DNA from 4 places in the Streptomyces sp. NBC_00178 genome. Region 4 is predicted to be linked to each of the others. Evidence: riboswitches for the same ligand, from Rfam matches in the RefSeq annotation. Region 4 holds a riboswitch; each other region holds the start of a gene.
The links. A riboswitch is a leader RNA that binds a small molecule or an ion and turns the genes downstream of it on or off. The one in region 4 is predicted to bind cyclic di-AMP.
Positions count from the first base shown of each region.

Region 1: another riboswitch for cyclic di-AMP. It lies ahead of OHT61_RS17230 (M23 family metallopeptidase); the one in region 4 lies ahead of OHT61_RS24440 (M23 family metallopeptidase).
Region 2: another riboswitch for cyclic di-AMP. It lies ahead of OHT61_RS28050 (M23 family metallopeptidase); the one in region 4 lies ahead of OHT61_RS24440 (M23 family metallopeptidase).
Region 3: another riboswitch for cyclic di-AMP. It lies ahead of OHT61_RS04380 (C40 family peptidase); the one in region 4 lies ahead of OHT61_RS24440 (M23 family metallopeptidase).

Region 1 is NZ_CP108143.1:3,966,181-3,973,169, reverse strand. Features, by position in the region: gene trmB (tRNA (guanosine(46)-N7)-methyltransferase TrmB) at 1-40, shown strand, start outside; gene OHT61_RS17240 (PrsW family intramembrane metalloprotease) at 111-1,577, shown strand; gene OHT61_RS17235 (aldo/keto reductase) at 1,612-2,556, opposite strand; gene OHT61_RS17230 (M23 family metallopeptidase) at 2,702-3,736, opposite strand; cyclic di-AMP (ydaO/yuaA leader) riboswitch at 3,749-3,900, opposite strand; gene OHT61_RS17225 (PP2C family protein-serine/threonine phosphatase) at 4,134-5,291, opposite strand; gene OHT61_RS17220 (MerR family transcriptional regulator) at 5,426-6,172, opposite strand; tRNA gene OHT61_RS17215 (tRNA-Met) at 6,286-6,359, opposite strand; gene OHT61_RS17210 (FAD-binding oxidoreductase) at 6,616-6,989, shown strand, end outside.
Region 2 is NZ_CP108143.1:6,414,479-6,421,467, reverse strand. Features, by position in the region: gene OHT61_RS28065 (STM4012 family radical SAM protein) at 1-154, shown strand, start outside; gene OHT61_RS28060 (STM4011 family radical SAM protein) at 163-1,110, shown strand; gene OHT61_RS28055 (SGNH/GDSL hydrolase family protein) at 1,126-1,953, opposite strand; gene OHT61_RS28050 (M23 family metallopeptidase) at 2,117-2,989, opposite strand; cyclic di-AMP (ydaO/yuaA leader) riboswitch at 2,994-3,153, opposite strand; gene OHT61_RS28045 (tyrosine-protein phosphatase) at 3,565-4,389, shown strand; gene OHT61_RS28040 (DUF6126 family protein) at 4,451-4,630, opposite strand; gene OHT61_RS28035 (helix-turn-helix domain-containing protein) at 4,717-5,331, opposite strand; gene OHT61_RS28030 (aspartate aminotransferase family protein) at 5,406-6,800, opposite strand; gene dxs (1-deoxy-D-xylulose-5-phosphate synthase) at 6,797-6,989, opposite strand, start outside.
Region 3 is NZ_CP108143.1:1,042,617-1,049,605, reverse strand. Features, by position in the region: gene OHT61_RS04400 (helix-turn-helix domain-containing protein) at 1-223, opposite strand, end outside; gene OHT61_RS04395 (ATP-binding protein) at 454-885, shown strand; gene OHT61_RS04390 (LysR family transcriptional regulator) at 893-1,807, opposite strand; gene OHT61_RS04385 (LysE family translocator) at 1,880-2,521, shown strand; gene OHT61_RS04380 (C40 family peptidase) at 2,566-3,036, opposite strand; cyclic di-AMP (ydaO/yuaA leader) riboswitch at 3,040-3,212, opposite strand; gene OHT61_RS04375 (hypothetical protein) at 3,576-3,884, opposite strand; partial or broken gene OHT61_RS04370 (ATP-dependent Clp protease proteolytic subunit) at 3,892-4,274, opposite strand; gene OHT61_RS04365 (ABC transporter permease) at 4,455-5,450, opposite strand; gene OHT61_RS04360 (TetR/AcrR family transcriptional regulator) at 5,558-6,178, shown strand; gene OHT61_RS04355 (urease subunit gamma) at 6,317-6,619, shown strand; gene OHT61_RS04350 (urease subunit beta) at 6,634-6,945, shown strand; gene OHT61_RS04345 (urease subunit alpha) at 6,938-6,989, shown strand, end outside.
Region 4 is NZ_CP108143.1:5,562,344-5,569,332, reverse strand. Features, by position in the region: gene OHT61_RS24460 (DUF5998 family protein) at 1-227, opposite strand, end outside; gene OHT61_RS24455 (bifunctional acetate--CoA ligase family protein/GNAT family N-acetyltransferase) at 286-3,147, opposite strand; gene OHT61_RS24450 (HPr family phosphocarrier protein) at 3,311-3,592, shown strand; gene OHT61_RS24445 (GntR family transcriptional regulator) at 3,782-4,483, opposite strand; gene OHT61_RS24440 (M23 family metallopeptidase) at 4,696-5,454, opposite strand; cyclic di-AMP (ydaO/yuaA leader) riboswitch at 5,469-5,637, opposite strand; gene OHT61_RS24435 (M16 family metallopeptidase) at 5,828-6,989, opposite strand, start outside.

The DNA of each region.
Region 1 (6,989 bases), 1.6 Mb from region 4:
GGGGCATGTGGTCCACGACGTGCTGTTCACCCGTCACTGACCGGCCGGCGGCGGGCGTCCCGTCCGCCGCACCGTGGCACGGTGTCGGTCCCTGTCGTTAGGGTCGTCAGGTGTCCGAGTGGTCCGTACAGCACCAGCAGCCGGCCGTCCCGGTTCTCGAGGAGCAGCAGCTCGACGAGTACCTGGGCGCCGTACCGGAGCGCGGGCAGTGGCGTTACCGGCCGAGCCGCGTCGGCATGGTCTGGCGCAGCAAGGCGTTCCGCGCCGGTGCGGTCGTCACCGTGCTCGCCCTGTGCGGGCTGGTGATCCTGGCCCTGGTGCGCGAACAGACCGGTACGGAGGGCTTCCTGGTGGGCCTGGGCCTGGCCGTGCTGCCCGTGCCGCTGCTGATGTCCGCCTTCCGCTGGCTCGACCGCGTCGAGCCGGGCCCGTGGCGGAACCTGCTGTTCGCGTTCTCCTGGGGCGCCTGCGCCGCCGCGCTCGTCGCCATCATCGCCAACTCCTTCGCGACCCGGTGGATAGCGACGGCCACCGCGGATCCGGCGAGCGCGGACACGCTGGGCGCGACCGTCATCGCGCCGGTCGTCGAGGAGACCGCGAAGGCCGCGGCCGTCCTGCTGATCTTCCTGTTCCGCAGGCGGCAGTTCGGCGGAGTCGTCGACGGGATCGTGGTCGCCGGGTTCACCGCGACCGGCTTCGCGTTCACCGAGAACATCCTCTACCTGGGCCAGGCCTTCGGTGAGGACCAGGAGTTGGGGACCACGGGGTTCGCCTCGCTGACCGCCGGGACGTTCTTCGTACGCGTGGTGATGTCGCCGTTCGCGCACCCCCTGTTCACGGTGCTCTCCGGTATCGGCTTCGGGATCGCGGCGCTGGGCGGCGCACGTCACCGGGTGCGCCGCGTGCTGCTGCCGCTGCTCGGTCTGGCTCTGGCCATGGGCATGCACGCCCTCTGGAACGGCTCGTCCGCCCTCGGCCCGTACGGCTTCTACGCGGTGTACGGCGCGTTCATGGTGCCGTGCTTCGGCCTGGTGACCTGGCTGGCCGTCTGGTCCCGTCAGCGGGAACTGCGGACCCTGAGCACGGAACTCCCGGTCTACGCGGCGGCCGGCTGGATCGGCCCCGCCGAGCCGGCCGCCCTGGCCTCGATGCGGGCCCGGGGTATGGCCCGGGACATGGCGCGGCACTGGCACGGGGCCCGGGACCGCCGCCTGGGCAGGGCCGCCGCCCACGCGGTCGCCGAGTACGAGTCGTTCGCGACGTCCCTGGCCATGCTGCGCCGGCGGGCGCGCCATGACGGTGCGGGCGCCGACTTCGCCATCCGGGAGCAGGAGTTGCTGCACCACCTGTGGCAGCGCCGGGAGATCGCGGGCCCTGCGCTGGGGTACGCGGCGCACATGACGCGCCGGGCGGGCGTCCACCCGGCGCACCCCCAGGCACCGTTCCCCCGCAGGCTCCCCCACGGCGCTCCGGCTCCCCGGGAGATCCCGGCGCCGCACCGCCACTACGGCGGTTACAACCCCTATCTGGAGCACGGCCCCCGCGCGGCCCCGCCCACCGGCCCTCCCTCGGCGTGAGGGGCCCGGCAGGAGGAGCGGCGGTGCCGGAGCCTCAGGCCGAGGCCTCGGTGAGCTCGGCCAGCTGGCCCTCGGTCAGTTCGAGTCCGGCGACGGCCACGAGTGCGGGCAGCTGCGCGACGGTGCGGGCCGAGGCGATCGGTGCGGCCACGGTCGGCCGGGACGCCAGCCAGGCCAGCGCCACGGTGGCGATCTCCGCGTCGTGCTCCTGGGCCACCTTGTCGAGCGCTCCGAGCACCTTGCGGCCGCGCTCGGTCTCCAGGTGCTTCCCCGCTCCTTCGGCCCGCGCGCTCTCGACGGCGGTACCCGGCCGGTACTTGCCGGTGAGGAAACCCGAGGCGAGCGCGTAGTACGGGACGGCGGCGAGCCCTTCGGCGGCCGCGGTGTCCTGGAGCGCGCCTTCGTAGGTGTCGCGTGAGACGAGGTTGTAGTGCGGCTGCAGAGCGACGTACCGGGCGAGGCCCTCGCGCTCCGAGAACTCCAGGGAGGCCTTGAGCCGCTCCGGGCTGATGTTGGACGCCGCGATCTCCCGGACCTTGCCCGCCTTCACGAGCTCGTCCAGGGTGCCGATGATCTCCTCGACGGGGACCGTCTCGTCGTCGAAGTGCGTGTAGTAGAGGTCGATGTGGTCCGTACCGAGCCGGCGGAGCGACGCCTCGGCGGCCCCCTTGATCGTCGCGGCCGACAGCCCCTTGTACCCGGGGTGCGCACCGGCCTTGGTCGCGACGACGACGTCGTCCCTGTGGGAACGGGCGGACAGCCACGCCCCGATGAGCGTCTCCGACTCGCCGCCCTCGTTGCCCGGGGCCCAGACCGAGTAGGCGTCGGCGGTGTCGATGAAGTTGCCGCCCGCCTCCGTGTAGGCGTCGAGGACGGCGAAGGTGGTGTCCCGGTCGGCGGTCCAGCCGAAGACGTTGCCGCCGAGAGCGAGGGGGAAGACCTTCAGGTCCGAGTTTCCGAGCGGGCGCAGTGATGTCATACCCCGGCACAACACATCGGCGGATCCGCATATTCCGCCCTCGGCGGCTATCCGGTGACGACGGCGGGCCGGCGGCCCTGGCGTCGGGGGGTCGTGCGCCAGGGCCGCCGGGGTATCGAGCTGCGCCGTACGCCGGCGCGGGCGGTCAGATCGTGAGGCCCTTGCCGCGAAGCCAGCTCATGGGGTCGACGCCCGAGCCGTCGGCGGTGTGGATCTCCAGGTGCAGGTGCGGCCCGGTCACGTTGCCGGTCGCTCCGACGCGGCCGATGGTCTCGCCGGTGGTGACCTTCTGGCCGGCGGTGACGTCCATCGAGGACTGGTGGCAGTACCAGACCTCGGTACCGTCGTCGAGCTCCAGGACCGTGCGGTAGCCGTAGGACCCGGACCACCCGGCCGACTTCACCGTGCCGCCGTGCACGGCCTTGACCGGCGTGCCGGTGGGAGCCGCGAAGTCCAGACCGGTGTGGTAGCCGGAGGACCACATCGAACCGGCCTGGCCGAAGGTCGAGGTGATGGTGTACGAGGAGGTGGGGACGGCGTAGCTCAGGGCGAGCTTGGCGAGGCGCTCGGCCTCGGCCTTCTTCTTCGCCGCCTCTTCGTCCGCCTTCTTCTTCGCGGCGGCCTTCGCCTCCGCGTCGCTCTGCTGCTTGGCCGCCTGCGCTGCGGCCTCCTCGGCCGCCGCCTTCTCCTGGGTGGCCCTGGCTTCTGCCTCGGCTCCGGCCTGCTGCTGCTCGGCCTGCTGGAGGATGCGGGCCCGCAGCGCCTCACCGGCGTCCGTGGTGCCCTGCTCGGCCTCGGCCGCGGTGATGCCGGCCGTGGTCAGCGGGGAGGATGCGGTGACCGTGCCCTTGTCGGCGTCGTCGGAGAGGTAAGCACCCACGCCGGGCAGCGACTTGGCGTCGGGAAGGTTGTCCGCGATGGAATCGGGAAGGGAGATGGAGACCGGCGGTTTGCTCTGCGCGGTGGCCATGCCTCCCGCGCCGACGGCCGCGATGACACCGACGCCGAGGACGGTGGAGCTACGGGCGAGACCACGCTGCTTGGCGACGCGGTGCCTGCCGCGCACGGGACGGATGGACTCCTCGGTGGGGTTCCATTCCTCCCACGTCCTGCCCTGTTCACCGGGACTGTCGGGCCTGAAGGGTGCCGGAGCCTCGGGGGCAGGCTGATTTGACGCCACGTGGGCGCACTCCTTTCCTTCCTTCTCGCCTACCGGGTTAGCTGACGGGTTCGGAGCAGGAAGGTCTCCTACGGGCCCCTTCGTCCCTCGCGGGAGTCAGGTGTCCGATTCACCCCATGTAGGTGGTTCCCCGGTTCCCTTGCGGGATTCGGCGCTGCGCACGGTGCCGCCTCTGGCGACGACTGGGACAACCGCGCTGCGTTATCGAACGTTAATAGACATGCGGGTCCGATTCCAAGCGGTTCCCACAGATCGTTCATCGCTCTGACCTGGACTTTAGGGGGGCAATCAGCCCCAAACGGGCGAGTTGAGCACCCCTCACCCAGACGCCACTTTCTGACGTTGCGTCAAATGTTATGCGCAGCGACGTCTTTCGATTACGGACGGTCGCCTTCGGTCATTCACGGTCCCGCCCCACGATCTTCACCGTCCTCCGCCGCTCCTGCTGCCCCCTGGACGGCCGTCCCACCGCGAGGAGTGCGAGGTCGTCCGTCGACCGGCCCCCCGTGTGCAGCCGGACGTCATCGGTGAGGGCGGACAGCAGTTCCTCCGGCCCCGGGAAGATCCTGCCGCGCAGCCGGGCCGCCGGATCGTAGAAGACCCCGTCCGCGTCCCGCGCCTCCGAGAGCCCGTCGGTGAACGCCAGGAAGGTGGCCCCCGCCGGCAGCGGCCACTCGTCCGCACGGTCCGGCCACACGTCGAGGCCCATGCCGAGCGGCAGGGCGGGCTCCGTCGGCCGCAGGACGTCCAGGGCGCCGTCCGCATGGAGCACGAGCGGTTCGGGGTGGCCCCGGTTGACGATCCGCAGCGTGTCGGCACCCACCGGGATCTCGGCGAGCACGGCCGTCACGAACCCCTCCATCGAGTCCAGTCCGCCCCGCCGCGTGCCCTCCCGTGCCAGCGCCCGCTCCAGCCGCTGGCCCACACCCTCCAGCGAGCGCTCCTGCTCGGCCGCCTCGCGGAAGGCGCCGATCACGACCGCCACCGCCGCCACCGCGTCCAGGCCCTTGCCGCGCACGTCCCCGACCACCAGCCGCACCCCGTAGGGCGTGTCCGCGACCGCAAACAGGTCGCCGCCGACGAACTCGTCGGCCTGCGCCGCCTCGTAGCGCGCCGCGACCTGCAGGCCGCCGATCCGGGCCTCCGGCACGGGGAGCACCGCCCGCATCGCGGTCTCCGCGATGAACCGCGCCGAGGCCAGCTGCTCGTTGCCACGCTGCACGACCCGGTTGATGACGAGCGAGAGCGCGGCGACGGTGACCAGGGTGAGCAGGTCCGTGATGGGGGCGGCATCGGTGAGCATGCCGTCGGAGACCCGGATGGCGAGGACGACGAGGATCGCGGCCACACCCGTACGGATCGTGGATGCCAGTGAGAAGAAGGGAGCCGCGATCAGCGGTGCCGCGGCGAAGAGCGGCACGGCGGAGACCTCCGGCGGGGTCGTGACGTCGCAGACGAGCCCGGCACAGATCATCAGAACGGGCAGCAGACGCACGAACCTCCGGGCCCGCGCGTTCCCCTCGGCACGTCCCTGCCGTACGTCCCGCTTCCCCACCTGTGCACTCCTGCCCGGTCCGGCCACGGCTGCGGACGGTACCGCGCCCCGCCCCGGCCGGGCGGAGCCGCGCCGTGACGCGGCCGCTCATCGGCCGAAGGAAGGAGCGCGACGCCGCCCCGCCCCTCCGGGGGTCAGCCGGAGAGCCGGTCCCGCGCGTGGATCGTCAGTGCGTCCCGTACGAAGACGGCGGTTCCGTCCCCGTGGCGATCGTAGTTCTTCGCGAAGCGCGGGTCGGCGGCGTACATCCCGGCGAGCCCGGTGACGTACGAACGGGTGACCTCCGTGGTCGCCGACAGCCACGCGCAGTGCCGCCGCGCGATGTCCTGCACCTCGTCGCCGGCCACGTCGAGGCCGGCGGCCCGCGCCGCGCCATAGTCACGGGCGATGGCCTCGTGCGCCTGCTGGAACGCGGCACGCTCGGCGGGGCTCAGCCCCCGCCACCACCGGTCACCCCGCTCGTACGCCGCACGGCCCCACCGCTCGCCGACCTCCTGCTCGTACACCGTGTGGTCGAAGCCGTCGAACACTTCCTCGGCCATGAGATCCTCCCCTTCCTCGGTCCTGTGGAGAGTGGTCCGCACCGAGGCGATCTGCCGTCCGATGCGCTCCCGCTCCTGCTCCAGCAGGCGCAGATGGGCCCGGAGCGCCACGGCGGTGTCCCGCTGGCCTTCCAGCACGTCCTTGATCGCCGGCAGCGGGAGCCCCAGCTCCCTCAGCAGCAGGATGCGCTGGAGCCTGACCAGTGCGTCCTGGTCGTAGTAGCGGTAGCCGTTCGCACCCGTGCGGCTCGGTACGAGAAGACCGAGATCTCCGTAGTGCCGGAGCGTGCGGCTGGTGGTGCCGGCTCTTCTGGCGATTTCCTGGATGGACCACTCCATGCCGGAAACGCTAGATCTTCACGCAGCGTCAAGGTCAAGCCGCGCATCCCGGAGTCACGAGGGCGCACGACGGAGGCCCGGATCCTCGAAAGGATCCGGGCCTCCGTCTTCAGTAGCGGGGACAGGATTTGAACCTGCGACCTCTGGGTTATGAGCCCAGCGAGCTACCGAGCTGCTCCACCCCGCGTCGTTGTGATTGCAACTCTACGCCATCCGGGACGGTGCTCCGACCACTTTTCCCGGCGGCTCCCCCGGGACACCCGTCCTGGGGGAGCCGCCGCCGCGATTGCGGGCCCCGCGCGGCGGCGGGACTCTTGAAGGACACGACATCCGGTGTTCGGTCCCGTCTGCGCGGCATCCCCAGCTGCCGGCGTCGGCCCAGCAGCCTCACCCGATGAGATGGAGCCAGGGGAGGCCGGGCGCACGCTCGCGAGGAGAAGGCCATGGACGGCACCACACTGGAAGCCATGCGGACCGCGCTGCGCGGCCCGGTCATCGGCCCGGACGACCCGGCGTACGACGAGGCACGCACCGTCTACAACGCCATGATCGACAGAAAACCGGCGGCGCTGGTCCGCTGCCACGACACGGCGGACGTCATGGCGGCCGTCGACTTCGTCCGGGAGCACGGCCTGGACGTGGCCGTCATGGGCGGCGGCCACAGCGGCCCGGGGCTCGGCGTCGTCGACGGAGCCGTCACGATCGACCTCTCCCCCATGGACGGAGTGCGGGTCGACCCCGCCACACAGACCGCCCAGGCGGACGGCGGCGCCACGCTGGGCGAGTTCGACCACGCCACGCACGCGTTCGGCCTCGC
Region 2 (6,989 bases), 850 kb from region 4:
GGATCTCTTCGCCGGGCGGGGCTGGCTCGACGCCACCACGGGCCCCGGCCTGCTGCGTCTCTCCCCCGAAGGGCTGGCCCACTCCGACGCGCTCGGGCCGGAGCTGTTCTCCCCGGAGGTACGGGCCGCGATGGCCGCGTACGAGGCGAAGTGAGCGGGCCGGTGGGCAAGGACCTGACCATCCTGTACCGGGGTCCGCTGGCCTCGTGCGACTACGACTGCCCCTACTGCCCGTTCGCGAAGCGCCGGGACAGCGGCGAGCGACTGCGCGCGGACCGGGCGGCCCTGGAGCGGTTCACCGCCTGGGCCGCCGAGCAGTCGGGCGACCGGCTGTCGGTGCTGTTCACCCCGTGGGGCGAGGCGCTGGTCCGTTCCTGGTACCGGCGGGCGCTGGTCGAGCTGTCCCGTCTGCCGCACATCGCGAGGGTCGCCGTCCAGACCAATCTCAGCGGCCGTACCGCGTGGCTGGCGGAGGCGGAACGGGACAAGGTCGCCCTGTGGTGCACCTACCACCCGGGCCAGACGCCGTACGAGCGGTTTCTCGGCCGGTGCCGGGAGCTCACGGCTCTCGGCGTGCGCCACAGCGTCGGAATCGTCGGTCTGCGCGAGCACCTGGCCGAGGCCCGGCGGCTTCGCGCCGCGCTGCCGTCCGAGGTCTACCTCTGGGTCAACGCCGCCGAGGGGCACACCTATACGGACGAGGAGGCGGCCGACTGGACGGCCCTGGACCCGCTGTTCCCCTACAGCAGGCATCCCCACCGCTCGGCCGGTCTGCCCTGCCGGACCGGTGAGTCCGTCGTCTCGGTGGACGGTGACGGGACGGTGAGGCGCTGCCACTTCGTCCGTGACGAGCTCGGCAACCTCTACGACGGCAGCTACCGGGACGCCCTCGGTCCGCGCGGCTGCCCACGCGACGTGTGCGACTGCCACATCGGCTACGTGCACCTGGAGACGCTGCCGCTGTACGACGTCTTCGCGGGCGGTGTGCTGGAGCGGATACCCGCCCGTCCGGTGCGGATGCCGGCGCCGGCCGGGCCCGTGTCCGCACCGGCCGGGCCCGTGTCCGCGGGACCGGCCCGGCCGCTCCTGCCGTTCGTCAGCAGTCGCTGAGAAGCCGACGGGCTGTCACAGCGGCAGCAGGTCGGGGCGTTTGGCCTCCACGTGGTCACCGGAGGACTCACCGCGCAGGCGCCGGCCGATCCACGGGACGAGGTACTCCCGCGCCCAGTTGATGTTGTCGCGACGCACTTCCAGGGTGCCGCGCTGCGCCTGCGGGGGCCACGCCTGATCGGGGTCGGCCGGCACGTCGAGTCCGAGGACCTGGGCGGCGCGGAGCGCGACCCGGGTGTGCCCCTCGGGCGAGAGGTGCAGCCGGTCGTTGTCCCAGGCCCTGCGGTCCTGCACGGACCGCAGGGACCACAGGTCCAGGACCGGGCAGTCGTACCGGTCGGCGATGGACCGGACGTGTGCGGTGTAGGTGGCGATCTTGCCCCGCAGGTGCCGGAGCACCGGGATACCGCGGGTGTCGAAGCCGGTGGTCACCATGACGGTGCCGACCGCCTGGGTGAGGTCGGCCACCGCGCGCTCGAAGCGCTCGGCGACGTCGTCCGGGTCCGAGCCCGGGCGGAGGATGTCGTTGCCGCCCGCGCAGAAGCTGACCAGATCGGGGGCCAGTTGCTTGGCGCGGGGCACCTGTTCCTCGACTATCTGGTCGAGGAGTCGTCCGCGTACGGCGAGATTGGCGTACCGGAAGATTCCGTGCGGGTCGTCCACCGGGCCGGCCATCGCGTCGGGGACCGGGAGCTGGTCCGCGAGGAGAACGGCGAAACGGTCCGCCCAGCCGACGAGCCTTCCGTCCGGACCGGGGTCCCCGACGCCCTCCGTGAAACTGTCGCCGATCGCCGCGTACGACCCGATGATGCCTCGTCGTCTGTTTCTCGAATCGTCTGCCACAAGGGATTATCCTGCACCCTCGAATGTGACCTACGCGACCGTAATAAGGGGTTGACGGGTGGTGACAAAGACCACCCGGTCAGGTTTTGGTAAAGCCGGAATAAGCCGAGGGGCGATGCGCCGTCGCGCATCACCCCTCGGCCGGACCCCTGGGTCATGTCCCTCAGATGGTGACGCCGTGCGAACGCAGGTAGGCGATCGGGTCGACGTCGGAGCCGTAGCTCGGGCCGGTGCGGACCTCGAAGTGGAGGTGCGGGCCGGTCGAGTTGCCGGTGGTTCCGGACAGGCCGATCTGCTGGCCGCCGGTGACGGTCTGTCCGGCCGAGACCTCCAGCGAGGACAGGTGCGCGTACTGGGAGTACATGCCGTCGCTGTGCTGGATGACGACCTCGTTGCCGTACGCACCGCTCCACCCGGCGGAGACGACGGTGCCGGGTCCGATGGAGCGGACGCTGGTGCCCGAGGCGGCCTGGAAGTCGGAGCCCGTGTGGTAGCCGCTGGACCAGCTGGCGCCGGCCACGTGGTACTGGGTGGTGACGGTGGGGTGCTCGACCGGAGCCGCCCAGCCGGAGGCGGTGGCCTCCGACGCGGCGGTGGTCTTCTCGGCCGGAGCGGCCTTTGCGGCCTTCCCGGCGGCGGGCGCGGCCTTCGCGGCCGGCTTCGCGGCGCCGGACGCCTTGGCGCCGAGGGTCAGCTTCATACCCGGGACGATCAGGCTCGGGTTGCCGCCGATGACGTCGCGGTTGTCCTTGTACAGCTTCTGCCAGCCGCCCTTGACCTTCTTGGCGGTGGCGATCTTCGCGAGGGAGTCGCCGGAGACCACGGTGTAGGTCTTCGGGGCGTCCTTCGCGACGGCGGCGGGCGCGCTCCGGGTGACGGCGGCGGACTTCACCGCGGGGGACGCCGGCTCGGCCGCGTGGGCGCCGGTGGCGCCGATCAGCGGGAGGGCGAGTACGGCGCCGCCGGCCCCTGCGGCAAGGATGCCTCGGGAGAGCGGACCGGACTTCTTACGACGGTGCTTGCCGTGTGCGGGCATGGGGAATTCCTCTCCGGCGCCTGCGAGGTGAGCTGTCGGGTTCGGGCTGGAGATGCCCGGCCGCGTGGTGACGCGTCTTGACCCCGAGCCGTTCCGGATCGCTCCGGCCGGCGACTTACCTGGTTCCCCCGCTCCTGCCACGCGTGAGTCGGTGCGGATTCCGGGCGGCGGCAGGATTCGGCGTTCCGTCCGGATTGAGCGTGACCGTAGGCGAGCGAGGACTCGGGTAACAAGCCTCGGATTCCCGGCCGGAATCCCCGATTCAATTCCGTTATGGAATTCCCGTCACACTCCGTGGATTACGGATCTTGGTTTTCCGTGAGGCGTCCGGAATACCCACGGGCACCTTCACCACACACCGTCACGGATATGATCCCGCTCACCCGCCTCCCCCCATGTCCCGCACAATCAGGGCATGTTCTGGTAAATGCACCAATACGGACATCGCGCTGCCCGCTCCTCCGCACAGGGCGATACGGCGGGGACGCGACGCGTGCGCGATGCAGCCATGTCGTATCGTCGCGAGCGTGTCCCGTCGGCGAGCGGCGCCGGCGCCAGACCCTCCAGGAGCCCTTGTGACGCAGCTGCCAGAGGTCCCCCCGGCCGGCCCCGAGCCGACGGACGTGGACCTGACCGGTGTCCGCAACTTCCGCGACGTCGGCGGGCTCCCGACGAGCGACGGCCGCACCGTCCGCTTCGGGCGCCTCTTCCGCAGCGGCCACCTGGCCCACGCGACCGCGTCCGACACCGCATTCCTCGCCGGGCTGGGCCTGCACACGATCTTCGACTTCCGCAACGCCGCCGACCACAAGCTCGACGGACACGACGTGGAACTGCCCGGCGTCCGGAACGTCAGCATCCCGCTCTCCGACCCGGCCGACGGCGCGGAGTTCTGGCGGCTGGTGCGCGACGGGAACATCCAGCAGCTGCGCTCGATCCTGGCCGACGGCAAGGGCACCGAACGCATGGTCCTGTCCTACCGCTCGATCATCACGGACCGGACGGCCGAGCACAGCCGGGTCCTGCACGCGCTGGCCGAGGACAGCGTCCCCGCACTCATGCACTGCGCCGCGGGCAAGGACCGGGCGGGCCTGTCGGTCGCGGTCTCGCTGCTCGCGGTCGGCGTCGAGAAGGAGGCCATCGAGGCCGACTACCTCAAGTCCAACGACGCCCACCGCCGCTACAAGGTGCACCGCAGCGACACGTCTCCGGTGGGCATGTCGGAGGAGGTCATGGAGCTGCTCAATCCGCTCTTCGGCGCCCACCGCGAATATCTCGACGCGGCGTTCGCCACGATCGAGGAGACCTGGGGCAGCACCGACCGCTACCTCCTCGAAGGGCTGAAGATCAGCCACGAGACGCGCGAGAAGCTGCGTGGGCGCCTCGTCGAGGGCGCCTGACGGCGACGGGACGGGCCCTGCCCGGCCGTGGTGGGAGACGGGCAGGGCCGGCAGTCGGCTCTCAGCCCTTGCCCGCCACGGTGAAGAGCAGGAAGAGGAAGGCCGCGACGACGTGTCCTGCCACCAGGTAGGCGATGAGCCGGATGACGACCCCTCGGGGCATCCGCCGCTCCTGTGTGTCCCCGTCGTCCCCCGGCCGGGGGCGCGGGGTGAGCGGGTCGTAGTACTCGGAATCGGACATGTCAGCCCTTCCTTGCGGCCCCTGGGAGACCGGAGCGACGGCACTGCGGCCTCCATGAGCGGCCGAAGCGGGAACGATACGTGGGATCAGAGCCGGACCGCGGGGCCGAGGCACAGCTCGGCGGCCGGGCTCTGGAGCAGTGTGTGGACGAACAGCAGGCTCGCCCCGCCGCGGCCGAGCGCCGCGATCCGGTGCGGGGTGAGGGAGTCGAAGTGGGCGCTGTCGCCCACGCCGAGGTCGTGCACGGTTTCCCCGAGCACGACCCGCAGCCGCCCGTCGAGGACGTACAGCCACTCCTCGCCGGGGTGGACGCGCACGAGTTCGCTCTCGGTGCCGTGGGGGACGTGGACGCGCAGCGCCTGCATGGCGCGTCCCGAGCCGCCGGCCTGCCGGTAGAGCCAGCCGCCGGACCCGTCGCCGAGTGCGTCGTCGATCGGTCCGCCACGGACGATCGCGTCACGTTCCGGCGGCATCTCACCCAGGAGCTCGGAGACGGTCGTACCGTAGATCCGGGCGAGACCGAGCAGCATCGGCAGCGAGGGCTGGCGGCGCCCGGTCTCGAGCCGGGAGAGGTGGGCCGGGGAGAGTCCCGCCCGCGCGGCGGCGCTCTCCAGGGTGAGACCGCGGTCGCGGCGCAGCTCGCGCAGGCGTGGGGCGACGCCCGGAAGGTCGTCGGCCACCCCTCCGTCAGGAGGATTCATGCCCCCATTGGGCCAGGAACTTTCCCCTGAGGCAACTTTATTGCCTCAGGGGCAAAAGACGGGCGGAGCCGGGTTCAGCGATTGACGGCGGCCTGTTTCACCAGTGTCCGGCCGAAGTCCCACATCAGCCCGTTGCCGCTGTGCGCGTCGTCCATGACCGCGGTGAAGGCGGTCACGAAGCGCTCCACCTCCGGCTCCCCGATGACCAGGGGCGGAATCAGCTTGATCACCTCCAGGTGGTCGCCGGAGACCTGGGTGAGGATGCGGTGCTTGCGCAGCAGCGGCACCACCACCATCTGCGCGAACAGTCCCTTGCGGGCCGCCTGCAGCATCGTCCAGCGGCTGCGCAGCCGGAGGGACGACGGCCGGCCGAACTCGATCCCGATCATCAGCCCCCGCCCCCGTACCTCGTGCAGCAGCTCGTAGCGCCCGACCAGGGCCGCGAGCCGGTCGCGCAGCAGGTCGCCGGTGCGGCGGGCGTTCGCGACGGTCTCCTCCTGCTCCATCACGGAGAGGACGGCGAGCCCGGCGGCCATGGCCTGGGCGTTGGATCCGAAACTCGCGGAGTGGACGAGGACCCGGTCCATGGAGGAGTAGACGCGCTTGAAGATCCAGTCCCTCCCGAGCGTCGCACCCACGGGGACGTATCCGCCGGAGAGCGCCTTCGCGACGCAGAGGAGGTCGGGCTCGACCCCCTCATCGTGCTGGTAGGCGTAGAAGTCCCCGGTCCTGCCGAGTCCCGTCTGCACCTCGTCGACGATGAGCAGGGCCTTGTGCCGGCGGAGCAGTTCCTGCGCCTCCCGGAGGAAACCGGGAGGCGCGGCGTGCACGCCCTTGCCCTGGATCGGCTCCACGATGAGCCCGGCCACGTCCCCGCGCTTCAGCTCGCGGCGCAGTGCGTCGAGGTCGCCCAGTGCGATGGCCGTGTCCGGCAGCAGGGGTGCGAAGCCGTCCTTGAACCCCTTCTCGCCGTTCACCGAGAGCGACCCCGTCGTCAGCCCGTGGAAGGCGTGGGTGCAGTAGAGGATCCGCGGCTTGCCGGTGGCGTACCGGGCGAACTTCAGCGCGGTCTCGACCGCCTCGGTCCCGCTGTTGCCGAAGAACACACGGTCCAGGTGCGGGCTGTGCACCAGCAGTCTCTCGGCCAGGAGTCCGGGCAGCGGCTGGCAGTCGAAGCGGGTGAGGTCGGCGAGCGAGGCGTCCAGGACGTCGTGCAGGGCCCTGCGTACGACGGGGTGGTGGCGGCCCAGGCCCATGACCCCGAACCCGGCGAGCATGTCCAGGTAGTCGTTGCCCTCGGCGTCCCAGAAGTACGCGCCCTCGGCCCGCTCGTAGACCTTGTCGAAGCCGATGGTGCGCAGCATCCGCGGCAGCTGGTGGTTGAGGTGGCGGGTGTGCAGCTCGTAGCGTTCGGCTCCTCGTTCGGCGAGCAGCCGCGCCAGGTCGAAGCCCGGCCGTTCGTCCGTCATGCCCGGGGCTCCTTCGGCGTGTCCCGCTCCTCCACCGCGCCGCGGCGCTCCAGTACCGCGGCGATGCGTCCCGCGATCTCCACCGGGGTGAGCCCGATGTCCGCCAGCACCTCCTCGCGCCCCGCGTGGGGGAGGAACTGCTCGGGGATCCCGAACGTCCGCAGCGGTACGTCGACGGCGGCGTCCCGG
Region 3 (6,989 bases), 4.5 Mb from region 4:
GGAGCAGGGAGCGCAACTGCCCGTCGTCCACGCCGTAGACGTCCAGTAACCGCGTCACGTCGTCGGGGGACACCCCGCTCGCGCCCGTCTCGATCCGGCTCACCTTCGACTGGTGCCAGCCGAGCATGCCCGCGGCTTCCCGGCTCGTGAGTCCGGATGTGTGACGCAGACCGCGCAGCTCTTCGCCGAGTTTGCGGCGGCGTACGACCGGGCCGTTGCGCACGGCGGCCTCCCTCCGTTGTACGGAGAGCCGACCCCGTCCGGGGCGGCTCGGAAAGTGGCCAGTGTGGCGCCCGGTCACGGTTCCCGGGGCATGGTTCACCGGAATGGGCGACAGATATATGCATATCTTGGTGGATCGCAGGTACGGACGGCCCGGGAGATGGCAGTCTGACGCGAACCACATTCCGGACCGGTTGCGGAACGGTCGGGGCGGGAAGGGACGGCGACGCCATGGCAGACCATCAGGAAGCGACCGTCACCTTGCCGAGCGACCCGGCCTCGGTGTCCGCCGCCCGCGGTTACGTCGCGCGGGTACTCACCGAGTGGGGCCTCGCCGAAGGCGGCGAACTGGCCGACGCGGTAAGGCTGATCGTCTCGGAACTCACCACCAACGCCGTCCAGCACACCTTCGGACTGTCACCCACCTTCACCGTCGACCTCCGGCTCGACCGGGACGAGGAGTTCTACCTGGGTGTGACGGACAGCCACCCCCGCTGGCCGCAGAAGCTGCCCGCGGCCGTCCGCCAGGACAACGGCCGTGGCATGGTGATCATCCGCTCCCTCACGAAGGAGTGCGGGGGGAGACTCAGCGTCATCCCCACCCCCGACGGGGGCAAGACCGTCTCGATCGTCCTGCCCTGGCCCGTCCCCGCGCAGGCCTGACACAGACTCACGGCGCGCCTGCCCGGCCGAAACCACTCCGCAGCAGTGCCAGCAGCGTGGCGGCGGCCGCCGTGTTCTCCCGGCCCCGGTGGACCACCGAGATCGTCCGGCGGAACCCTGCCTGCTCCAGCCGTCGGACGGCCAGCGGCGCCGGGGACATGGCCGCGACCATCTCGGGTACCACGGCGACACCGAGGCCGGCGCTGACCAGCGCGCAGACGAGTGCGTACCCCGGTGACTCGCACACGACCGCAGGGGTCGCACCCGCCTCGGCCAGCGCGCGTTCCACCCCGCGGCGGGGCGGATGCAGCGGCGCGCTGCTGATCAGCGGGCGACCCGCCAGATCGGCCAGGGGAAGCGGGCCGCTGCTCCCGGACAGCATCTGCCCCGGCGCGGTGACGAGCACCAGGTCCTCGACGAGCAGCGCATCGGCCGACACCCCGGCCGGCAGGGGCGCCGCGGCAGCGGGTTCGTACGCGTGGGTCAGTGCCAGGTCCACGTCGCCCGCCGCCACGGCGGCCACACCCGCGGGAGGCTCGTAGTCCGTGACCGCCAGCTCCACATCCGGGTGGGCGCGCCGGAAGGCGGTCAGGACCGGCGGCAGCAGGTGGATTCCGGCCGTCACGAAGGTGCCCACCCGCAGTCTGCCGCCCGACAGTCCCGTGAGCCGGGCCAGCTCGTGCCGTGCCTGGTCCATCTCGTCGAGGACGCGCCTGGCCCGGCCGGCCAGCAGCTCGCCGGCGGCGGTCAGCCGTGCCCCGCGGTGGTGCCGGACGAGGAGGGCGGCGCCCGCCTCCCTCTCCAGCTTGGCCAGCTGCTGGGAGAGCGCCGGCGCCGTGTAGCCCAGCCGGGCGGCGGCCCGGGTGATCGATCCGGCCTCGGCCACCGCCACCAGTGCGGCCAGCCTGACGGGGTCGTACATGAAGCATTCCTTTTGGCAGACCCAGAAGATTGCAAGTACACGCTAAAGGCTCCCACGGGTCAGAGTGTCTCCATGGACGCACAACTTCTGGCCTTCGTCGCCGTGGCGGCAGGCATGGTCGCGCTGCCCGGCGCGGACTTCACCGTGGTCGTACGCAACGCCCTGGCATCCCGCCGCTCCGGCCTCGCCACCGCGGTCGGAGTCGCCGGAGGGCTGCTCGTGCACACCGCGCTGGCGGTGGCCGGGCTCGCCGCCGTGCTCGTGGCGACGCCCGTTCTCTTCCGCACCGTCCAGTTGCTCGGCGGGGCGTACGTGCTCTACCTGGGCCTCAGCGGACTCCGGGCGATGCGTAAGCGGCCCGCCTCGGCTCCGGGCACGGAGGAGGCGGGCCGGGGCGGGACGGCGCCGGGCCCGGGACGCTCGCTGCGCCAGGGTTTCCTGACCAACGCGCTGAACCCGAAGGCGCCCGTGCTCTTCCTCAGCCTGCTGCCGCAGTTCGTCCCCGACGGCCAGGCGCCCCTGCCGAGGACGCTGCTGCTCGCCTCGGTGGTCGTGCTGCTCGCGCTCGTCTGGTTCCCGGCCGTGGCGCTGCTCGTGGACCGTCTCGGCAGGTGGCTGCGCCGGCCGCGTACCGCCCGCGCCATCGAGGGCGGCAGCGGCACGGCGCTCACCGCGCTGGGACTCGTGCTGGTGACCGGGCCCCTGCTGCACTGATCACGGTGGGAAGTGGTGCCGAAGGCGTCGGGCGGACGAAGGGGTCAGCGGACCCTCCCGTACCAGACGCTGTTCGACCAGATCTTCTCCAGCCGGACCACCGCCCCGGTCTTCGGGGAGTGCCAGATCCGGCCGCTTCCGGCGTAGATCCCGACGTGGTAGACACCGCGCCCCGAGTGAAAGAAGACCAGGTCGCCGCGTTTCCGCTGCGACCTGGAGATATGGCGGGTCTTGTTGTACTGCTGCTGCGCCGTGCGGGGAAGTTTCTTGCCCGCTTTCCGATACGAGTAGAGCGTCAGCCCGGAGCAGTCGAACCGGTGCGGGCCTGTGGCGCCGTATCTGTAGGGCGCGCCCTTCTTCGAGGCGGCGATGTCGAGAGCCCTCGTCGAATGGCTCGCGGCCTCGGCGTCCTCGACGAAACCGGGCGCCAGCATCGTGGTGCCTACGGCGAACGTGAGAACCGAGGCCGTGCCGACCCGGGCGAACAGAGACGGGACATGAACCTGCGCAGTCATGCGCAACCCTTCGTCAGCCGCCTGTGAAGGATGACCTGTCGGGTTCGGGCTGGCGAAGTTGCCCGGCCGCGCAAGGCGGCTTCACCCCGAGGGCCGTCCGGATGTCCGGGCGGCCCGTTGTGCTCGGGTCCTCCACTCCTGCCGATCCACTTCTGTCGACCAGGCATCCGGACAGCGGCAGGACTCGGCGTCCGCCCGGACCGCCCCGCCGCGGCGGCGGGGGCTTGTCGTCCCAGGGATCTTTACGCACGCCCCGCCGGATTTCCTCGCTGAAGCCGCGCTGTGTGAGAGTCGTCACCACTGATCCATTCGGGTGGACGAGGCTGATCCCGTGGCCGCTCGGCCGCGCCGGACCAGCCCCGCACCAGCGGTGGAACGACAGATTCCGTTCACTGTCCGCGCCGCATGCGCAAGTTGGGCTGTCCCTCGGGAGGGGGACCTTCTACGCCGAACGAGCGAGGAAAACTCATCGAGTCGTCGGGCGTGTCGGCAAGAGCGCCGCAAGGGAGTTCCCTCGCCGGGGAGTCAGGCGCCTGTGTTCAGCCGGCCGGCGCGGGCGGCACGGCGACCCGCCCGGCCCGCCGCTCCCCGTCCAGCACCCGTAACGCCCTGGCCAGCGTCTCCGCGTGGATCCGCGACTCACCCCGTTCGTGCATGAGCGTGAGCGCGTCGCGCAGGACGACCGCCCTGGAGGCGAGCGCCTGCGCCGCCCGCAGCGCCCCGTACGTATCGCCGCCGCGGGCGGGGTTGATGCGGCCGAGCTGGTCGAGCGCCTCGAGGTAGGAGTCGATGAACTCGGCCTCGGCGCGGGTGAGTGCGGGCAGGGGCGGGAACTGGGGTGTGAGCATCGCTGGTTCACCTCGCGGGGTGCGGCGGCTGGGACGGAGTGCGGTTCTCCACGACGTGGTCCACCAGCCCGAACGCCAGGGCGGCCGGGGCGTCGAGGATGGTGTCCCGCTTGATGTCGGCGCTGATCTCCTGTGCGGAACGCCCTGTGTGGAACGCCGGCATCGCTGTGAGCAGCTCACGCTCGCGCGACAACTCGCGTGCCGGGATCCCGAGATCCGAGGGCTGCCCCCGCACCGGCTCCTCCAGGGCGGGTTGCTGAATGACTACCCGGGCGCCGGGCAGCGCATGTCGCGACCGGGGGCGCCCGCGGCCAGCAGCACCGCGGCGCCGGAACCCGCTCGGCCGATGCAGAAGGTCTCCACCTCGCAGACGAGGAAGCGCATGGTGTCGTCGATCCGATCCTCGGAGCCGGCCGAGTGCGGACGGCGCCGCTTCGGCGTCGCCGCGGAGCACCGCGGCCACGACCGGGACGACCGACCGACCGGGGCTCCCGCCGCCGACGGAACGCAAAGTCGCGCCCTCCGCCGCGCGGGCGGGGAGGACGCGACTCGGCGCGGAGGGCGGGCCGTTCAGGCGAGTGCGGGCTCCGGTGCGTGCTCGGCGGTCTCGACGCGGCGTGCCGGATCGTCGCGGTGCCCGCGCCCGCCCACCAGTACGGCGGTCAGGCCGAGGGCGGCCCACACCGCGAGGGTCAGCGCAGGTCCGCCCGCCGCGTGACCGTCGAAGAAGGCGACCGACCGCAGCAGGGAGCCGCCCGCCCCGGGCGGCAGCCACTGCCCGAGGACGCCGACCGGTGCGGGAAGCAGTTCGGGCGCACTGGTCACGCCGGAGAACGGATTGCCCAACAGCACCATCAGCAGCGCCCCCAGGCCGATGCCCGGCGTGCCGAGGAGTGCGGCCAGCCCCGCCACCGCCGAGCCGATCGCCACGACGGTGAGTCCGACGACGCCTGCCTCTGCCCACCAGTCGCCCGTGATCACGCCGAGCCAGCTGTGGGCCAGAGCGGTCGCCACGAGCCCGACCAGGGCCGAGGCGCCGATCAGGGTCGCGGCCGCCCGGGCCCCGCGTAGCTTCAGCAGGGTGACGATCGCCCCTGCGGCGACTCCGGCCAGCGCGAGCGGCAGGATGCTCGCGCCGAGCGCGCTGCCGCGGGGGTCGGCCTCCGGGGCGGCGACGACGTCGGTGACGGGTATGCCGCCCCCGCCGGGTGCGGCCGCCGCCACCGCGCCGGTGAGCAGTTGTGAGACGACCGGACTCGCGGCCGAGGCGGTGAGCAGCCGGGGGCCCTCGGAGGTGACCACGACGGCCCCGTATACGACCCGCTCCTCGATCGCGGTGCGGGCGGCGGGCTCATCCGCGTACCGGTGGATCTCGAAGGCTCCCTCCTCCTGCTCGAACCGCTTCTGCAGCTGATCGGCGGCCGGAGCCGCGCCGGCGACGCCGACGGGCAGGTCGCGGGGCGCGATCCGGGCGGCGGGCCACGCGAAGGCCCAGAGCGCGAGCGTGACGATCAGGGGGACGAGCAGCACGGCGGCCGCCGCCCGGCGGTTCGGTGCAGCAGGCATGGAGGATGCCTCGTTTCCAAAGAGAAGGATCGTTCGTTTTTCGTTGTCAACTGTGCGGGCCCGCCGCTCGGCTTGTCGAGAATGAATGTTCGTTCTACGCTTTTCGGATGGCACGCGTTTCCCAGGAGCACCTCGACGCCCGCCGCCGGCAGATCCTCGCCGGCGCCGCCCGCTGCTTCGCCCGCAACGGTTTCCACGGAACATCGATGCAGGACGTGCTGAAGGAGGTCGGGCTGTCCGCGGGAGCCGTCTACCGCTACTTCGCGGGGAAGGACGACCTGATCGCGGCCATCGCCGACGAGGCGTTCGGCGGCATCCGGCACGCCTTCGAGGACGCCGCCGAGATCACCCCGCCGCCCACTCCGGACGTGCTCCTCGGCAGGGTGCTGCGCACCTTCCTGGCGGGGCAGTTGTACGGCATGGAGCGGCGGACCTGCGCGGCGCTCATCGTCCAGGTCTGGGCCGAGGCTCTGCGCAGCGACCGTCTGTCCACAGCCTTCAGCGACGGCTACGCCGGCATGCGCGTGGGCTGGGCGAAGCTCGTGGAGGCCTACCGCGCGGCCGGCATCATGCACGCCGACGTCTCCGCCGACGACGTCGCCCGCACGATGATCGCCACCGCCCAGGGGTTCATGGTGCAGGAAGCGCTGTTCGGCGGAGTCGAACCCGAGGTGCTGGAGAACGGCTTGCGGGGCCTGATGTCCATGGGGCCGCAAAAGATCAGTTAACGCGCCGGAAAAACTTTCGCCCTAACGTGCAATACCTGGCCGCGGAACCCTCTTCATCGTTCAACAGAGTGTTGAAGGCGGGATAGGGTCCCGCTGCGCCCGGGGCAGGTACCGGGCGGAAGACGAAGAGGTGGAAGCGTGCAACTGACCCCGCACGAACAGGAACGCCTGCTCATCCACGTGGCGGCCGACGTCGCCGAGAAGCGCAGAGCACGCGGCCTGCGGCTCAATCACCCCGAGGCGATCGCGCTGATCACCTCGCACCTCCTGGAAGGTGCACGCGACGGGCGGACGGTCGCCGAACTCATGGCCTCCGGCCGCAAGGTGCTCACGCGTGACGATGTCATGGAGGGCATCCCGGAGATGATCCACGACGTCCAGGTCGAGGCCACCTTCCCGGATGGCACCAAGCTCGTCACCGTCCACGAGCCGATCGTCTGACGGGGGAGCGGCCGATGATCCCCGGAGAGATCCTGTACGCGGAAGACGCGGTGCCACTCAACGAGGGCCGCCCCGTCACCCGCCTCACCGTCCTCAACGCCGCCGACCGGCCGGTCCAGGTCGGCTCGCACTACCACTTCGCCGAGGCCAACAGCGGTCTGGAATTCGACCGGTTGGCGGCCCGCGGACTGCGCCTGAACATCGCTGCCGGAACCGCTGTGCGCTTCGAACCCGGCATCCCCGTCGACGTCGAACTCGTCCCGCTCGCGGGCCTGCGCATCGTCCCCGGACTGCGTGGCGAGACCGGAGGTCCCCTCGATGCCTGAACTCAGCCGTCCCCTGTACGCCGACCTGTTCGGCCCCACCACCG
Region 4 (6,989 bases):
TGCTCGTCGGTGTGGCTGACGATGAAACGGGTGTCCGTCAGGACGAGGACCGTGACGTGCCGGCGGACCTCGTTGGAGTCGAACGTGGTCTCCTGGTGCACCAGGTACGACGCGACCGGCTCCCCGCCGACGGCGGCCTCCACCGCCTCGGCCACGAGGGCCGGGTAGTAGCCGCTGCGCTCGATCGCCGTGCGCAGCCCCTGGGTCGTCGTACCGGTCTTTGCCATGCCGACCATCCTACGGGGGGCAGGTGGCTGCCGGGGACGCGTGAGCGGGCCGCCCGGGTCAGTAGCTGGGGAGGCGCCGGGGACCGATGTCGCTGCGCGCGGGCGGCGGCGCGAGACGGACGCTCGCGCCGAGCACGCTCAGGCCGCTCGTGGCGACGACGACCGGTTCCAGGGCGACCGAGACCACCTCGGGGTGGTCGTCCACCAGCCGCGACACCCGCAGCAGGAGCTCCTCGAGCGCCGCGGTGTCCGCCGGTGCGGAGCCCCGCCAGCCGAACAGCACCGGCGCCGCCTTGATGGACCGGATGAGTTCGGCCGCGTCGCGGTCGGTCACGGGCACCAGGCGGTGGGCGGTGTCGCCCAGCAGCTCGGAGGGCGCGCCGGCCAGGCCGAAGGAGAGGACGGCCCCGGCGGCAGCGTCGATCGAGGCCCGTACGACGGTGTCGACGCCCCGGGGTGCCATGGCCTGGACGACGGGGCGGAGTTCGGCGGGACTGCCGAGCAGGGACGTCAGTTCGTCGTAGGCGCGGCGCAGGGCCTCCTCGTCGACGAGGTCGAGCCGGACGCCGCCCAGGTCGGCGCGGTGGCGCAGATGGGGTGCCGTGGTCTTGAGGGCGACCGGGTAGCCCAGCCGCCCGGCCGCGGCGACGGCGGCGCCGGCGTCGGGGGCCGGAAGCGTGGGACGCACGGGGACGCCGTAGCCGGCCAGGAGCTCCTGGGACTCGTCGTGGGTGAGGGGACGCCCGCGCGGGTCGGGGTCCGTCCCGAGCAGCGCGTCGATGAGCGCGGCGGTGCCCGGTGCGTCGATGGTGTCGTCGAGGAATTCCGGCACCTTGCCGGGGGACGCTGCCTGGCGGCGCCACTGCGCGTACTTCACCGCTTCGGCGAGGGCGCGCACGGCCCGCTCGGCCGCCGGGTAGGCGGGGATCCGTCCGGCGCGGGGGGTGTGCCGGGCCTCGTCGGGCGCAGGTGCGGGCGCCGCCGGTGCGGGGCCGCGTGGTTCGGCTCCGGCCGGGGCGGCGGGCCGCCGGGGCGGGGGCGGTGCGGCCGTACCGGCCGCGTCGGCGAGCGCCTGGGCCAGGCCGCCCATCTCCACGTGCACGACGGCGACCGGCTTGGCCGGGCCGTCGGCCGCCGCGTCGCGCAGCGCGGCACCCAGCACCTCCCCCTCACCGGTCTGCGCCTCGCCGTTCTCCCCCACCCAGGGGATGGCGGTCACGATCACCCCGTCGCAGCCCGGGTCGGCCAGGGCCTCCGCGAGGGCGTCCCGGAAGTCCTGGGGGCTCGCGGCTGTGGTGAGGTCGCGGGGCGGGCGCGGACGCAGCCCTTCCGCCAGGCACGCGTCGTACGTGAGGAGCCCGAGGGATTCGGAGTTGCCCAGGATCGCCACCCTGGGGCCGTCCGGCAGGGGCTGCCCGGCGAGGAGCAGACCCACGTCGACCATCTCGGTCACGGTGTCGACCCGGATCACACCGGCCTGGCGCATCAGTGCGGAGACGGTCGCGTCGGGGATACGGCTGACGGGCACGGCGTGGCCCGGCGGGTTGGTACCGCTGTGCCGGGCGCCCTTGACCACGACCACGGGCTTGACCGCGGCGGTCCGGCGGGCGAGCCGGGTGAACTTGCGCGGGTTGCCGAGTGATTCGAGGTACAGCAGGGCGACATCGGTGTCCTGGTCCTCGAACCAGTACTGCAGGAAGTCGTTGCCGGAGACGTCGGCCCGGTTGCCCGCGGAGATGAAGGACGACAGTCCCGCGCCGCGGCGGTGGAGACCGGACAGGAGCGCGATGCCGATGGCGCCGGACTGGGTGAAGAGGCCGATGCGCCCGGACTGGGGCGATTCGGGGGCGAGGGAGGCGTTGAGGCGGACGGCGTCGGAGGTGTTGATGATGCCGAAGGCGTTCGGCCCGATGATCCGCATGCCGTACGACCGTGCCTGGCGGACCAGTTCGCGCTGCCGTTCCCGCCCGTCGGCGCCGCGCTCGCCGTAGCCTGCGGAGAGGACGACGACGCCCTGGACCCCGTGCTCACCGCAGTCGGCGACGGCTTCCGGCACCCGGTCGGCGGGGACCGCCACGACCGCGAGGTCGACGGGCTCGCCGATCTCGCCCACGGAGCGGTGCGCGGGCACGCCGTCGACCGTGGCCAGGCCGGCGGCGAAGGAGGTGTTCACCGCGTAGGTGCGTCCGGTGAAGTCCGAGCCCAGGAGGTTGCGCAGGACGGTGCGGCCGACCCCGCCCTCCGCGCGGCCGACGCCGACCACCGCGACGGAGCCGGGGGCGAGCAGGCGCTGCACGGAGCGCGCCTCGGCCCGCTGTTCCCGTGCGCGCTGGACGGCGAGGGACTCGGCCGTGGGCTCCAGGTCGAGGGTGAGGTGCACCGAGCCGTCCTCGAAGCTGCGCTGCTGGGTGAACCCGGCATCGCGGAACACCTTGATCATCTTGTTGTTGGCGGGCAGCACCTCGGCGGCGAAGCGGCGGATCCCCCGTTCCCGGGCCACCGCGGCGATGTGCTCCAGGAGCGCCGACGCCACTCCGCGGCCCTGGTGGGCGTCCTGGACGAGGAAGGCGACCTCGGCCTCGTCCGCGGGGGCGGAGGCGGGCAGGCCCCGCTCGTCGATGCGGTCGAAGCGGACGGTGGCGATGAAGTCGCCGCCGACGGTGACGGCCAGTCCCACCCGGTCGACGTAATCGTGATGGGTGAAGCGGTGCACGTCGCTCGCCGAGAGCCGGGGGTACGGGGCGAAGAAGCGGTAGTACTTCGACTCGTCGGAGACCTGCTCGTAGAAGCTGACCAGCCGCTCGGCATCGTCGGTGGTGATGGGCCGGATGCAGGCGGTGCCACCGTCGCGGAGCACCACGTCCGCCTCCCAGTGGTCGGGGTACGCGTGATGCGGACTCTGCTCCGGGGTGGGCTCCATGGGCAAAGCGTACGACCGCCGCAGCGGTCGCGGCGGGTTCACGGCGGGGGCACGCTGAGTGAGCCCGCGGGCGGCCGTCCGGCCCGCTCCGGGACCGGGCACAGCAGGGCGCACCACATGAGAGACTGGTCTAGACAACTCATTACACCTGAAGGGCAGAACCATGGCTGAGCGCCGCGTCAACGTCGGTTGGGCCGAGGGCCTGCACGCCCGCCCCGCTTCCATCTTCGTCCGTGCCGCCACGGCCTCCGGCGTCCCCGTGACGATCGCCAAGGCTGACGGCAACCCCGTCAACGCCGCCTCCATGCTCGCGGTGCTCGGTCTGGGCGCGCAGGGCGGCGAGGAGATCGTGCTCGCGTCCGAGGCGGACAACGCCGAGGCCGCCCTGGACCGCCTGGCGAAGCTGGTCGCCGAAGGGCTCGAGGAGCTCCCGGAGACCGTCTGACCCCGGCCGCTCCCGTCCGGAATTCGCTCTGCGAAAAGCCGCGGCACCCCCACGGGGGCCGCGGCTTTTCTGTTTCCCGAACCTTCGCTTTTCCATTACCGCAACCGCCGGGAACGTCATCGGAAAGGAGATCAGGGCAGCGGAAATAAAGCCCTCCGGCCGTCGCTCTCTTTGTATACGGCGTCATTGTTAATGACGGGCTCCCGCGGTGTTTACGCGGTGTTGCGAAGTCCTCACCCTGGTTCCGGCCGCACGGCCGGATGTGGCGGTGCGGCGCAGCCGGTGGGCCGCCGTGACCCGCTCGGCGTGCTGGACGGCGAGCGCCCTGGCCCGTTCCGCGTCCCCGCGCGCCACCGCGTCGACGAGGGCGCCGTGCTCGGCCCAGGACTCCGCGGGCCTGGCGGGCTGCTCGACGGCGTACATCCAGGCGATCTTGTGCCTCAGCTGGGTGAGCAGCGCGATCAGGGCGGGGCTGCCCGACGCCTGGGCGAGCGTCTCGTGGAACCAGCCCCCGAGCGAGCGCAGATCCTCCCCCTCGCCCCGCCGCGCCCTCTCCTGCCCCAGCCTGACCAGGCCCCGGAGCACCTTCAGGTGCGCGTCGGTACGGCGCTGTGCCGCGCGCGCGGCACCCAGCGGCTCCAGCAGCATCCGGATCTCCAGCAGGTCGGCCGCCTCCTGCTCCGTGGGTTCGGCGACACAGGCGCCGGCGTGCCGGCGGGTGACGACGAACCCCTCGGACTCCAGGGTGCGCAGCGCCTCGCGCACGGGGACACGGGAGACGCCGTAGCGACGCGCGAGCACCTCCTCGGTGAGGCGGCTTCCACGCTCGAAGACACCGGAGACGATGTCGTCGCGGATCGCCGTGCATACCGAATGCGCGGGAATGCGCATGTCCGAACCTCCGCCTTAATCCCCGCGAAACGCGGCCGATCGACGCCTGTTCTGTGACTCTATTGCAACCGGCCGGAATTTCCGATGGCGGGGTGGAATCCATGGATATCTTTTGGCCGGAAGGAAGTTCCGCACGGCTCCCCGGGGGACGGCGAAGGCCCCGGCGCGATGCCGGGGCCTTCGTCGGAGCGGTGCGTGCGGGCGGGCCTGGGTCAGACCTGGACGCCGTGGGCGCGGAGGTAGGCGACGGGGTCCATGTCCGAGCCGTACTCGGGGGTGGTGCGGGCCTCGAAGTGCAGATGCGGTCCGGTGGAGTTGCCGGTCGAACCGGAGAAGGCGATCCGCTCGCCCGAGGCGACGCTCTGGCCGACCTTGACGCCGATGGAGGAGAGGTGGCCGTACTGGGTGTAGGTGCCGTCCTTCATCCGCAGCACGATGTTGTTGCCGTAGGCGCCGCCCCAGCCGGCCTCGACGACCGTGCCGGCGCCGACGGCGACGACGGGGGTGCCGGACGCGGCCTGGAAGTCCACGCCGGAGTGGGTGCCGGAGGACCAGAGCGCGCCGCCGGTCTTGTAGCCGGTGGTGACGTGCGAACCGGCGACCGGCAGGTGGAAGGCGTTGAGGCGGGCGCGCTCGGCGGCGCGTGCGGCGCGCGCCTTCTCCTCGCGGACCTCCTTGGCGCGGGCCTCCGCCTTGCGCTCGGCCTCGGCCTTCGCCTTCGCAACGGCGGCCTGGTGCTGCTGGGCCTCCGCCTGGGCCTCGATCTGCGCGGCGAGACTCGTGTCGAGGGCGACCGTCTGGACCAGACCGGTGCTGCCGGCGGTGACCTCGGAGTCCGCGGCGAGTGCCGGGGAGGCCGTCGCGCCTATGACACCGGTGGTGGCCAGGGCCGCGATACCGGCGGCCCGGGCGCTCGAACGCGTCAGGCGGCTCGGGGCACGGTGCTTCCCGGTGGCACGGATGAACGCCATGAAGTGGCTGGTTCCTTTCCTTCCTTCTCGCCTACCGGGTTAGCTGACGGGTTCGGAGCAGGAAGGTCTCCTACGGACCCCTCCCGTCTCGCGTGAGACGCGGGGATCCGATTCACCCCAGGGACTTGGTGGGTCCCCGGCTCCCCAGGCTCGCGCCTGACGGGGACTCGGCGATGGCTGTCCGGTGCCGCGGTCGCGGCTCGGGTCCGGCGGACAGCCGAGCCGACGCTAGGACGGGCGCCTCACCCGCTCCAAACCGAAAGGGTCTTTTGTCGGACATCCCACAGGATGAACGCGCACGTCCCTTGATAAATCAGACAAAAGACAGGACCCCGGCGGGGATGCCCGCCGGGGTCCTGAATGTGCCGGATCGTCAGCCGCTGACGATCGACACCTCGCCGATGCCCAGCGCCCTGACGGGGTCCGCGATCTGCGCGGCGTCCCCGACCAGCACGGTGACCAGACGGTCGACGGGGAAGGCGTTGACCACCGCGGCCGTCGCCTCGACCGTGCCCGTCTCGGCCAGGCGCGCGTACAGCGTGGCCTGGTAGTCGTCCGGGAGGTGCTGCTCCAGCTGGTCGGCCAGGGTTCCCGCGACGGAGGCAGCCGTCTCGTACTTCAACGGGGCCACGCCCACGAGGTTCTGCACGGCGGTCTCGCGCTCGGCGTCGGTGAGCCCCTCGGCCGCCAGGGTGCGCAGGACCTTCCACAGGTCGTCGAGCGCCGGCCCGGTCGACTCCGTGTCCACGGAGCCGCTGATGGCCAGCATCGCCGCGCCGGTGGGGCCGGACGACGAACCGGGTGCCGTCGAACGCAGCACCTGGCCGAACGCCCGGACGCCGTAGGTGTAGCCCTTCTCCTCGCGCAGCACGCGGTCCAGCCGGGAGGTCAGGGTGCCCCCCAGGCAGTACGTGCCGAGGACCTGGGCGGGCCAGACGCTGTCGTGCCGGTCGGCGCCGATCCGCCCGATGAGGAGCTGGGTCTGCACGGCCCCGGGGCGGTCCACGATGACGACGCGGCCGGTGTCGTCCGCGGTGATCGGGGGAACCGGGCGCGCGGGGACCGAGTCGCCCGACCAGTCGCCGACGGTGTCGGCGAGCAGCGCGTCCAGGTCGATGCCGGTGAGGTCGCCGACGACGACCGCCGTCGCGGTGGACGGACGGACGTGGGCGTCGTAGAAGGCGCGGACGGCCGCCGCGTCGATGCGCCGCACCGTCTCCTCGGTCCCCTGGCGTGGACGCGACATACGGGCCGTCGCCGGGAAGAGCTCCTTGGAGAGCTGCTTCGCCGCCCGCCGGGCGGGGTTGGCCTGCTCGTGCGGGATCTCGTCGAGCCGGTTGCCCACCAGACGCTCGATCTCGCTCTCCGCGAAGGCCGGGGCCCTCAGCGCCTCGGCGACCAGTCCGAGCGCCTTGACGAGCCGGGAGGCCGGGACCTCCAGGGACACCCTGAGGCCGGGGTGGTCGGCGTGTGCGTCGAGCGTGGCGCCGCAGCGCTCCAGCTCGGCCGCGAACTCCTCGGCGGAACGCTTGTCC